Regions from separate parts of the Dactylosporangium sp. NPDC048998 genome, predicted to be linked through region 3. Evidence: riboswitches for the same ligand, from Rfam matches in the RefSeq annotation. Region 3 holds a riboswitch; each other region holds the start of a gene.
What was found. A riboswitch is a leader RNA that binds a small molecule or an ion and turns the genes downstream of it on or off. The one in region 3 is predicted to bind cyclic di-AMP.
Positions count from the first base shown of each region.

Region 1 (2,192 bases), on a different contig from region 3:
ATGCACCAGCCACGGGCGGCCGACCTGGGCGGGGTCGCTCAGCGCGCTCGGCGCCCCATCGGCGGGCGGCAGGAGCGGCGGCGCCGTCGTCTGCGGCAGCGCGGCGGCGGTCGTAGGCGTCGCACTGGGCGCGGCCGACGGTACGGCGGTCGTGGCGGGTGGCGCCGCCGGCATGCCGCCCGCCGTGGTGGGCAGCAGCGCGGTGGTCAGGGCGACGGCGGTACCCACGGCGGCGACGGAGAACGCCGCGCCCGCCGCGATCGCCAGGCGGCGGCGCCTGCGGTAGCGGATGCCGCCCGCCCTCGCCCCGGCCAGTAGCCGCTCGACGTGCACGTCGTCGTCGGCGACCCGGGCCAGCGTCTCGGTGACCACCCGGTCGAGTCCGGTCACGACTTCCCTCCGTTGAGCGTCAGGCCGGCCGAGCCGGCGTCGGATCCTTCTTCGGCGAGCCGGGCGCGCAGCGAGTCCAGGGCGCGTTTCACCTGGCTGCGCACGGTCTCCCGGCTGCAGTTGAGTAGCTCCGCGATGGCTGTGTCGTCGAGGTCCTCGTAGTAGCGCAGCACGACGGCGGCGCGCTGTTTCGGCGGCAGGGCGCGGATCAGCCGCCACGTCGCGTCGCGCTCGGCGGCCTCCGCGCCCAGGTCGCAGGGGCCGGGAGTGTCGTACGGCTCGGCCACCGCGACCTCCCGGCTGGACGCCAGCCGCCACCGGGAGATGGCGGCGTTGACGAGCATCCGGCGCAGGTACGGGTCCGGCGGGTCGGCCGCGATCAGTTCCCAGCGCACGAACGCCCTGGCGAGCACATCCTGCGCGAGGTCCTCGCCCTGGTGCCGGTCGCCGGTGAGCAGACGCCCCAGCCGCACCAGCGCGGCGCCGCGCTGCCGTACGTAGTCGTCGAACTCCACGCGGAACTCCTCCCGTGCGCATGCCGTCACCGAACTGCACGCGGCGGCGAGCCCCGGCTGTTGCATCGCCGGCGCGGTCGCTCGTCGACGGCCTCGCGGCACAGCCGGGCAAGGACTGGGCCATTCGGCCGTGATCTGGGTCACTATCGGCCACTGTGCGCGAGGTTGCGGGGAAGTCCGCACAAACGGTGCGGTGCGCGATTTCGGCGCCCTGGGTACAGTGACCCACGGTCACGTCCACGAGGGCACCGCCCCCGGTGCCGGGCGGGGCTGCCGCCTAATCGTCGCACCGTGGCGAGCCGGGGACCCACCGTAATGTTGGGGTGAATCCACCTTCCTCGGAAGGATGGTAGGGGTCGTTCCGTCCCGAACCCGTCAGCTAACTCGGTCGGCGGCCGACGGAAGGAACAACGAACCAGATGTCATCGCGACATCCCTACCGGCGCGCTTTCGTCGCACTGCTGGCGGCAATCGTGCTCGGGGGGCTCGCCGCCACGCCCGCCGCGGCCGAGCCCGGCGGCGACACCGGCGACGAGGGCGCCGGTGCCAACCCGACCCTCAACTCCGTCCTCGAGGACACGACCCGCAAGTGGACCGAGGCCAACGATCAGCTCAACGCCTCGGTCAAGCACCAGGGCGAGCTCACCGCGCAACTGCAGGCGACCGAGGCGGAGCTGGCGACGATCCAGGAGCAGGTGGCCGCGATCGCCGCGGCGGCATACCGCACCGGCCCCCTCACCACGTTCGCCGCCCTGATGGACGCGAAGACCCCGGACAGCTTCGCCGAGCGGGCCAGCTCCATCAACGAGATCGCGCACCACAACGACAACCTGCTGCACCAGCTCAAACAGCTGCGGGAGAACCAGGCCGCGCAGAAGAAGGCGATCGAGGACGAGATCGCCACGCAGCAACAGCAGAAGAGCATCATCGAGCAGCAGAAGAAGGCCGCGGAGAAGGCGCTCGCACAGGCCGGTGGGCCGAGCAGGGGCTTCGTCACCGCCAACCTGCCGCTCGCCGACCCGGTGCCGCGCAACGCCAACGGGTCGCTGCCCAAGGAGTCGTGCAGCGTCAAAGACCCCACGACCACGGGCTGCATCACGCCCCGCATGCTGCACGCCATGCAGCAGGCGCAGAAGGACGGCTTCAAGCGGTTCGTGGCCTGCTACCGCCCGAGCGGGCCGTACGAGCACCCGAAGGGCCGCGCCTGCGACTTCTCGGTGCAGACCAAGCCCGGCTTCGGCGGGGTGGCCTCCGGCGACGACTACGTCTACGGAACCACCCTGGCGA
Region 1 is NZ_JBICTV010000044.1:48,270-50,461, forward strand. It holds gene ACGFI8_RS43405 (hypothetical protein) at 1-390, opposite strand, end outside; gene ACGFI8_RS43410 (SigE family RNA polymerase sigma factor) at 387-905, opposite strand; cyclic di-AMP (ydaO/yuaA leader) riboswitch at 1,170-1,315, shown strand; gene ACGFI8_RS43415 (coiled-coil domain-containing protein) at 1,325-2,192, shown strand, end outside.
Region 1: it holds a riboswitch for cyclic di-AMP, as region 3 does, so the genes downstream of both, ACGFI8_RS43415 (coiled-coil domain-containing protein) here and ACGFI8_RS32510 (C39 family peptidase) in region 3, are expected to answer to the same signal.

Region 2 (2,192 bases), on a different contig from region 3:
AGGAGGTACCGCACCCGGAGCCCCCGCACGGCCGCGAGGTGCTCCAGCTCGTCGCGGAACACCAGATCGGCCTCACAGCGCGCACGGTAGAGCAGTGTCGCCTCGCCCGGGGCGTACGGCAGCTCGTCGAGCAGCGCGCGCAACGGCGTGATGCCGGCCCCGCAGGCGATCATCGTGACCTGGGGGGCGGTGCGACGGTCGGCGGTCAGCCGCCCGTACGGTCCCTCGACGATCGCCCTCGTGCCGGGTCGCAGCCCTGCCGACCGCAGGTGTGGCACACGCCGGGGCGTGGCCGTCGACGCCATTGGTCAGTACGAGTAGCCCCGCTGGGCGATCCAGTTGGCCATGTTGGTGGTGGTCACCCAGTACGTGCCGTCACCGTTGGGGTTGGCCGGGTCGGCGATCTTCACGGTCTTGCCGCTGTCCTTGTATCCGACGATCGTCAGGTAGTGGCCGCCTTCGTAGGCGTGGTAGGTGCCGGCGGTGTCGGTCAGGTGGCCGGCGATGTTGGCGACGATGGCGCGGCCGCTGTTGATGGTGTTCAGGACGTCGGTCCGAAGCTGGTCGGCCTGAGCCGGGGTCGCAGGGTAGGCCGGGATCTCACGGGTCTGATAGACCGTGCGCCCGTGGCCGATGACGCTGTTGAGCCCGCGGGTGGTGTCGAAGGCTGAGTCCGTGCCATTGGTGGTGGTGCCCAGCAGCGCGGCGGCCTGATCCTGGCTCACCGTGTGGCCGGTCGCCGAGAGGGCGATCCGGGTGGCCGCCGGTCCGCAGTAGTAATAGTTCGGCTGTAACTGGAACTGGTATTGGAGGATCTTCGTCGCGGGCTGGGCAGGAATCTGCGACTCAGCGGGCGTCGAAACCTGGCCCGTGGGCGATTGGGTCGTCATTGTTGTAGTACCGGACCCCGCCACGGCCGAGGCCCCGCCGTCGATCTGGCTCAGCGCGATACCGGCCACAGCGGCTACGGCAAGAAGCCCACCCGAAACAAATGCCAGGCGCCGCGGACGAGAACTCGTCACATTCCGGAAATGCCGAAGCAATGGTCCACGATCCACTGTGATTCTCCAAGCCGAACTGGGCCATCACAATGGCGACAGACGCGCGTGATGGCCCGGATATGCAAGCAAAGGACAGACAAGTCGAGATGCGTCCGCGGACCGCATGACGAGGGCACGGCCCGATGCGGATCAGCAGGTGCGAACATTCGGCCACGTGGGGCCTCAGCGTCGCGCCTGAGCGGACGCGGCAAAGGTCTCGCTGTCAGGGATTAGCGCGGAGCCGACCGGCTGGACACGTGCATGCGGACACCGCGAGGAAATTTGCGCGGCCGGGAGCCGAGAAAGCGTGCACCGATACATCTCCTTACGCGTCCGCCTACCGAGTTAGCTGACGGATTCGGGCGCGAAAGGTCGCCCTACCACGGGCCTTCGGCCCGCGGATTCACCCCAGACTTACGGTGGGTCCCCGGCTCACGCAAAGCGCGACTCGGCGGTCCGTCCCGGTGCCACCTGATGTGGCCAATGACCGGGTCAGATGTTCCCTGACCTTACAGATGGGCACAGACGCTGCCAAGACCTTCGCCTGTTACCAACGGCACTCCGGCCCGCCTATATGGGTTCGCAGTATTCGTTGATTACGGCGATTTGCCCACCGGCCTGGTGCCGCACGGCAATTAGTCGTAAACCGACTACGGACATTATCGCCATGAAGCCGACCGCGCGGCGGCGGCCGATTGCTGTTGCGCTCACAATCGGTCGCCGCCTGCGCGCCCGGCGGTGGACCGGGGCGTATCCGGCCGGACGAGATCGACCGGCTGTCGGAGTTCGACGTCGGGCGTCTCCGGGTCGGGCGTTCAGGCCCAGAGGACGAAGGTGATGACCTGCTGGCCGCTGCCGAGGTCGCGATGGTAGGTGGCGGCGCCGTGCCGGTCGACGCTGCCGCGAGTGAGCGTGCCCCAGGTCGACGGGCTTTCGCCGACGGCGAGGCTGGGTCCTTGGACGCCAGGGTGGTGCTGGTGCTGTCGAGGTGGCTGTAGATGGTCTCCAGCTCGGCGTAGTCGTGGGCGTTGGGGTGCGTTGCTCGACGTCCACGCCGAGGTGAGGTTGTTGTCCAGCTCCACAGTGAACGGGTTGGCGGTGCGGGCCCAGTGGTAACCGCCCCAGCTGTGGCTGGCGACGGCGGTTCCGGGA
Region 2 is NZ_JBICTV010000021.1:38,622-40,813, reverse strand. It holds gene ACGFI8_RS33430 (hypothetical protein) at 1-278, opposite strand, end outside; gene ACGFI8_RS33425 (C39 family peptidase) at 309-890, opposite strand; cyclic di-AMP (ydaO/yuaA leader) riboswitch at 1,360-1,504, opposite strand; gene ACGFI8_RS33420 (hypothetical protein) at 1,856-2,192, opposite strand, start outside.
Region 2: it holds a riboswitch for cyclic di-AMP, as region 3 does, so the genes downstream of both, ACGFI8_RS33425 (C39 family peptidase) here and ACGFI8_RS32510 (C39 family peptidase) in region 3, are expected to answer to the same signal.

Region 3 (2,192 bases):
GGTCCATCAGCTGCTCGACGGTGCCCCAGTTCGGCCGCTGCTGGAACAGGCCGACCGAGTCGTAGTCGTACCCGACGCCCTCGTTCGGGTGCTGCAGCGACTCCGGCAGGTTGGCGTTGGCCAGGTTGCGCAGGTGGCTCTCCTGCAGGGCGGTGGCGAGCGCCACGACGGCCGCGCGCTTCGGCAGGTTCTCCCGCTTGGCCACGTCGACGATCGCGATCGCGTTGTCCATCTCGGCCCGGCTCAGCCCGCCGACGGGTGCCGGCGTCGTCGGCGCCGGCGCGGCTGCCGGCGGCTGTGCGCCGCCTTGACCGGTGGCCTTCTTGTCGGTCGCCTTCTTGCCGGTCGCCTTCGGGTCGGCGGCCTTCGAGCGGTCCGACGAGCGCCCCGCGCGGTCGTTGCCGCGCGTCGCCTCGGCCTGGGCCGCGCCGGCCCCGTCCTGGGCGGTCAGGCTCACCGCGCCGCCCGATGCGGCGGGGGGGTCCGAGGACGTCAGCGTCGAGGACAGCCCGAACGCCGCCACGGCGACGACCGCCGCGGCCGCGGCGGTGCGGCGCGCCCCCGGCGGCATGGCCGCGCCGAGGCGCCCGGGGCCGGATGCGAGCAGGCGCGCGCGTCCGGCCGTGAACGCGCGCGCGGACCCGGATGCGAGCGTGCGGGCCGGCCCGGATTCGAGCGCGCGTGCGGACCCTTTGGCGAGCGCGCGTACCGGCCCGGAGGCGAGCACGCGTGCGGACCCTGCTGCGAGCACGCGTGCGGACCCGGACGTGAGCACGCGTACCGGCCCGGACGCGAGCAGGCGCTCGGCATCGGGCACGAGGTTGCGGAGGTGTGCGGCATGACGGCCGCGGCGAGACCGCAGATGGCGGGGGCCGCCTGCGGCCATGTCGCTGACCTGCGGATTTTCGTCGTCACCGGCTAGCATCCGGCGAGACTAGGACCGGTGTGGAAAAGGGGTGATTTTGGGCATGAGAAACGGCGCACGGGCCGTGTGCGCCCGGTCGCCTGTCATGGCGGCGCCGCGCCCGGTGGCCGAATCAGCGGGGGGTTAAACAGGCCCTGAGCGGCGTGTTTACGGTTTTCGAATCCGCTGTGGCCTCCGTTCACCCATTCGGGTGACCCCGTAGCGGATCCGCTGAATCGTGCGCGCGCACGAGCCGGGGAACCATGCACCACCAGGGGTGAATCCGCGGGGCCACACGGCCTCGGGAAGGGCGAGCTTCCCGTCCGAACCCGTCAGCTAACCCGGTAGGCGGCACCGGAAGGAGCTTGCGTGTTGCCCCACGAGCGGAGGTACCCGTGACGTACCTCTACAAACCTCGCCACTCGGGACGCATCCCCCGGGTCCGGCGCATCCACGTCGCGGCCGGCATGGCGGGCCTCGCCGTCGCGGCCGGCATCGGCGTCGCCGCCCTGCAGCAGTCCTCGACACCGGCCAGCGCCGCCGGCCCCCAGACCCTGACCGGCGCGGAGTCCAGGGTCACCGAGGGTGGCGCCCCCGCCGCCCGCGAGAAGCAGCGCGACCGGGCGGTGCCCGACGCGGCGAGCACACCCAAGGGCGGAGCGGCCAAGCCGACCGCCACCGCCCAGGCCGGCGCCGGGAGCACCTCCGGGACCACCGCCGACCCCACCACCGCGCCGCCGTCGCCATCGGCGGCCGCCTCCACGGCGCCCCCGCAGCAGAAGGACCTCCCCTACCAGTTCGCCTGGCAGGAGAACTACTACTTCTGCGGCCCGGCCGCCACGCGCATCGCCCTCACCGCGCGGGGACTCTCCCCGTCGCAGTCCCAGGTCGCGCAGAGCCTCGGCACCACCGTCAACGGCACCAACTCGGCCGACGACACCACGCGGGCGCTCAACTCGTACACCGGGACGTCCTTCTACAAGTCACACTTCATCACCGGGCAGACGGCCACCCCGGCCGAGGCCGAACAGCTCAAGGAGTCGGTGCTCAACGCGATCGGCCAGGGGTTCGCCGTGGTCGCCAACATCGCCGGGTCCACGGTGGACGACGCCGGGAACGGCCACTCCTACTCCGGCGGGCACTACCTGACGATCGTCGGGTACAGCGACGGCGGCCAGACCGTGAAGATCGCGGATCCGGCCGACGCCCAGGGTGTCGGCTCGTACACGCTGTCCACGGCCAAGATGGCCGACTGGATCGCCCAGCGCGGCTACTCGGCCTGATCGCC
Region 3 is NZ_JBICTV010000019.1:137,961-140,152, forward strand. It holds gene ACGFI8_RS32505 (hypothetical protein) at 1-925, opposite strand, end outside; cyclic di-AMP (ydaO/yuaA leader) riboswitch at 1,124-1,270, shown strand; gene ACGFI8_RS32510 (C39 family peptidase) at 1,300-2,187, shown strand.

Region 4 (2,192 bases), on a different contig from region 3:
ACCTGAAGTGAGCCGGCCGGCCGGCTGCTACGCGGCCCCGGGCAGCGCGAACGCGGCGCCGGCCTGCTCGGGCCGCCAGCCGGCCGCGACGGCCCGCCGGACGGCCTCGGCCACGAGCGCGGGCCGCACCGCGCCGGCGGACAGGCCGAGCCAATTGTGAGGATGCGCCAGCGCCGAGGACACGACGAGGACGGCCCCTCGCCCGGAGTCCGCCTGCACGACGAACGTGAGCGGCGTCCACCCGTTGGCCTGGGAGTAGGTGGGCCGGTGCCGGACGGTCCACCGGTACTCGACGCCGTCGACGACGATCCGCCGCGATCCCTTCCTGTTCAGCGTCATGCGCCGACGGTAACCGCGCGGCGTCGCTGAAGGCGATCGATATTGCGCCGCTAAGCGCACCCCCAGCGCGCGCGAAGATCGATGTCACTGTCCGATGTGGAAGACCAACCGGCGGTAATCCGGACTTTTAGGTGTATTAGATATCGAGGGGGACGCACGCCTTTCGCACGGCGGATGATCACGTTAAGTTAGGCCCTGGCCTGCTCGGCAGTCCGCCGTCCATCCCGGACGGCGCCGGGCAAGCGCCGCCGAATCGAGCTCGGCGCGCCGCCCGATCCCCTCGAGCGCGCGCATCGAACCGGGGACCCAGAAACATTCGCAGGGGTGAATCCGCGACGTTGCGGTAGGGTGTCCTTCCCGCCCAAACCCGTCAGCTAACCCGGTAGGCGGTCGGTGAAGAAGGGTCTTTCCTTGTCCACTGGACACCGTGCCGGGCGGTCAGTGCTGCGAACCCTGTTCATCGGGCTCGTCTCACTCACCGTGCTGGCACCAGCCGCGGTCGCGCACGCCGATCCCACGCTCGCCGAGATCGAGGCCCAGCTCGACAAGTCGAACAAGGACCTCGAGGCGACCATCGAGGCGTGGAACAAGATCAATATCGATCTTGCGGATTCCCAGACCAAGGCCACCGAGCTTGAGACCAAACTCAAGCCGCTCGAAGACAGCATGGCCGACGCCAGCGCCAGCGTCGAGGGCGTGGCGATCGCCGCGTTCAAGACGTCGGGCAACCTTCGCAGCCTGTCCATCATGCTCAACGCCGAGTCGTCGAACTCGCTGATGGACCAGCTGTCGATGCTGCAGCAGATCACGCGGCAGCAGCAGAAGGAGATCGAGGACTACAAGAACGCCAAGGCGAAGGTCGACGACGAGAAGAAGCTGCTCGACGAGACCATCGCGGCGCAGAACACGCAGAAGACCGACCTCGAGAGCCAGCGCAAGAAGATCGAGGGCGACGTCAAGAAACTCGTGGCCCTGCAGAAGAAGGCGACCGCCGCCGGCAGCACCAAGGTCAACCCGCCGAAGATCGACCCGGGCAACCTGCCCGCGGTCTCCGGCAAGGCCGGCACCGCCGTGAGCTTCGCGAAGGCCCAGCTGGGCAAGCAGTACGTATGGGGCGCGGCCGGCCCGAACACCTACGACTGCTCCGGCCTGACGATGGCAGCCTGGAAGGCCGCGGGCGTGACCCTGCCTCACAACGCCGCCAGCCAGTGGAGCAACGTGGCGCACATCCCGCGGTCCACGCTGGCCCCGGGCGACCTGGTGTTCTACAACGGCCTCGGGCACGTCGGGATCTACGTCGGCAACAACCTGATCATCCACGCACCACACACCGGCGACGTCGTCAGGTACGCGTCGGTGGACATCGACAGCATCTACGGGTTCGGTCGCGTCAAGGCCTGACCTGGCCTCGGCTGGCAAAGGACTGGCAAAGGACCACGAAGGGGCCGCGGATCGCATCGATCCGCGGCCCCTTCATCATGGGTGCATGGCCTCGTGGGACCCGCAGCAGTACAACCGCTTCGCCGAGGAGCGCGCCCGGCCGTTCCGGGAGCTCGTCGCCCGGATCCCGACCACCGGCGCGGTCGCGGTCGTGGACCTCGGCTGCGGGCCCGGGACGATGACCGCCACGCTCGCCGAGCGCTGGCCGGACGCCGCGATCCTCGGCATCGACTCCTCGCCGCAGATGATCGCCGCGGCCACCGAGCTGCAAAGCCCGCAGCTGCGCTTCCAGCTCGGCGACGCCGGGCAGTGGCGCCCGCAGCGCGGCTCCGTCGACGTGATCGTGGCCAACGCCTCGCTGCAGTGGGTCGACGACCATGAGACGCTGCTGCCGGCCTGGGCCGCCGGGCTCG
Region 4 is NZ_JBICTV010000001.1:15,911-18,102, reverse strand. It holds gene ACGFI8_RS00080 (DUF5753 domain-containing protein) at 1-11, shown strand, start outside; gene ACGFI8_RS00075 (hypothetical protein) at 28-339, opposite strand; cyclic di-AMP (ydaO/yuaA leader) riboswitch at 579-742, shown strand; gene ACGFI8_RS00070 (NlpC/P60 family protein) at 781-1,740, shown strand; gene ACGFI8_RS00065 (methyltransferase domain-containing protein) at 1,826-2,192, shown strand, end outside.
Region 4: it holds a riboswitch for cyclic di-AMP, as region 3 does, so the genes downstream of both, ACGFI8_RS00070 (NlpC/P60 family protein) here and ACGFI8_RS32510 (C39 family peptidase) in region 3, are expected to answer to the same signal.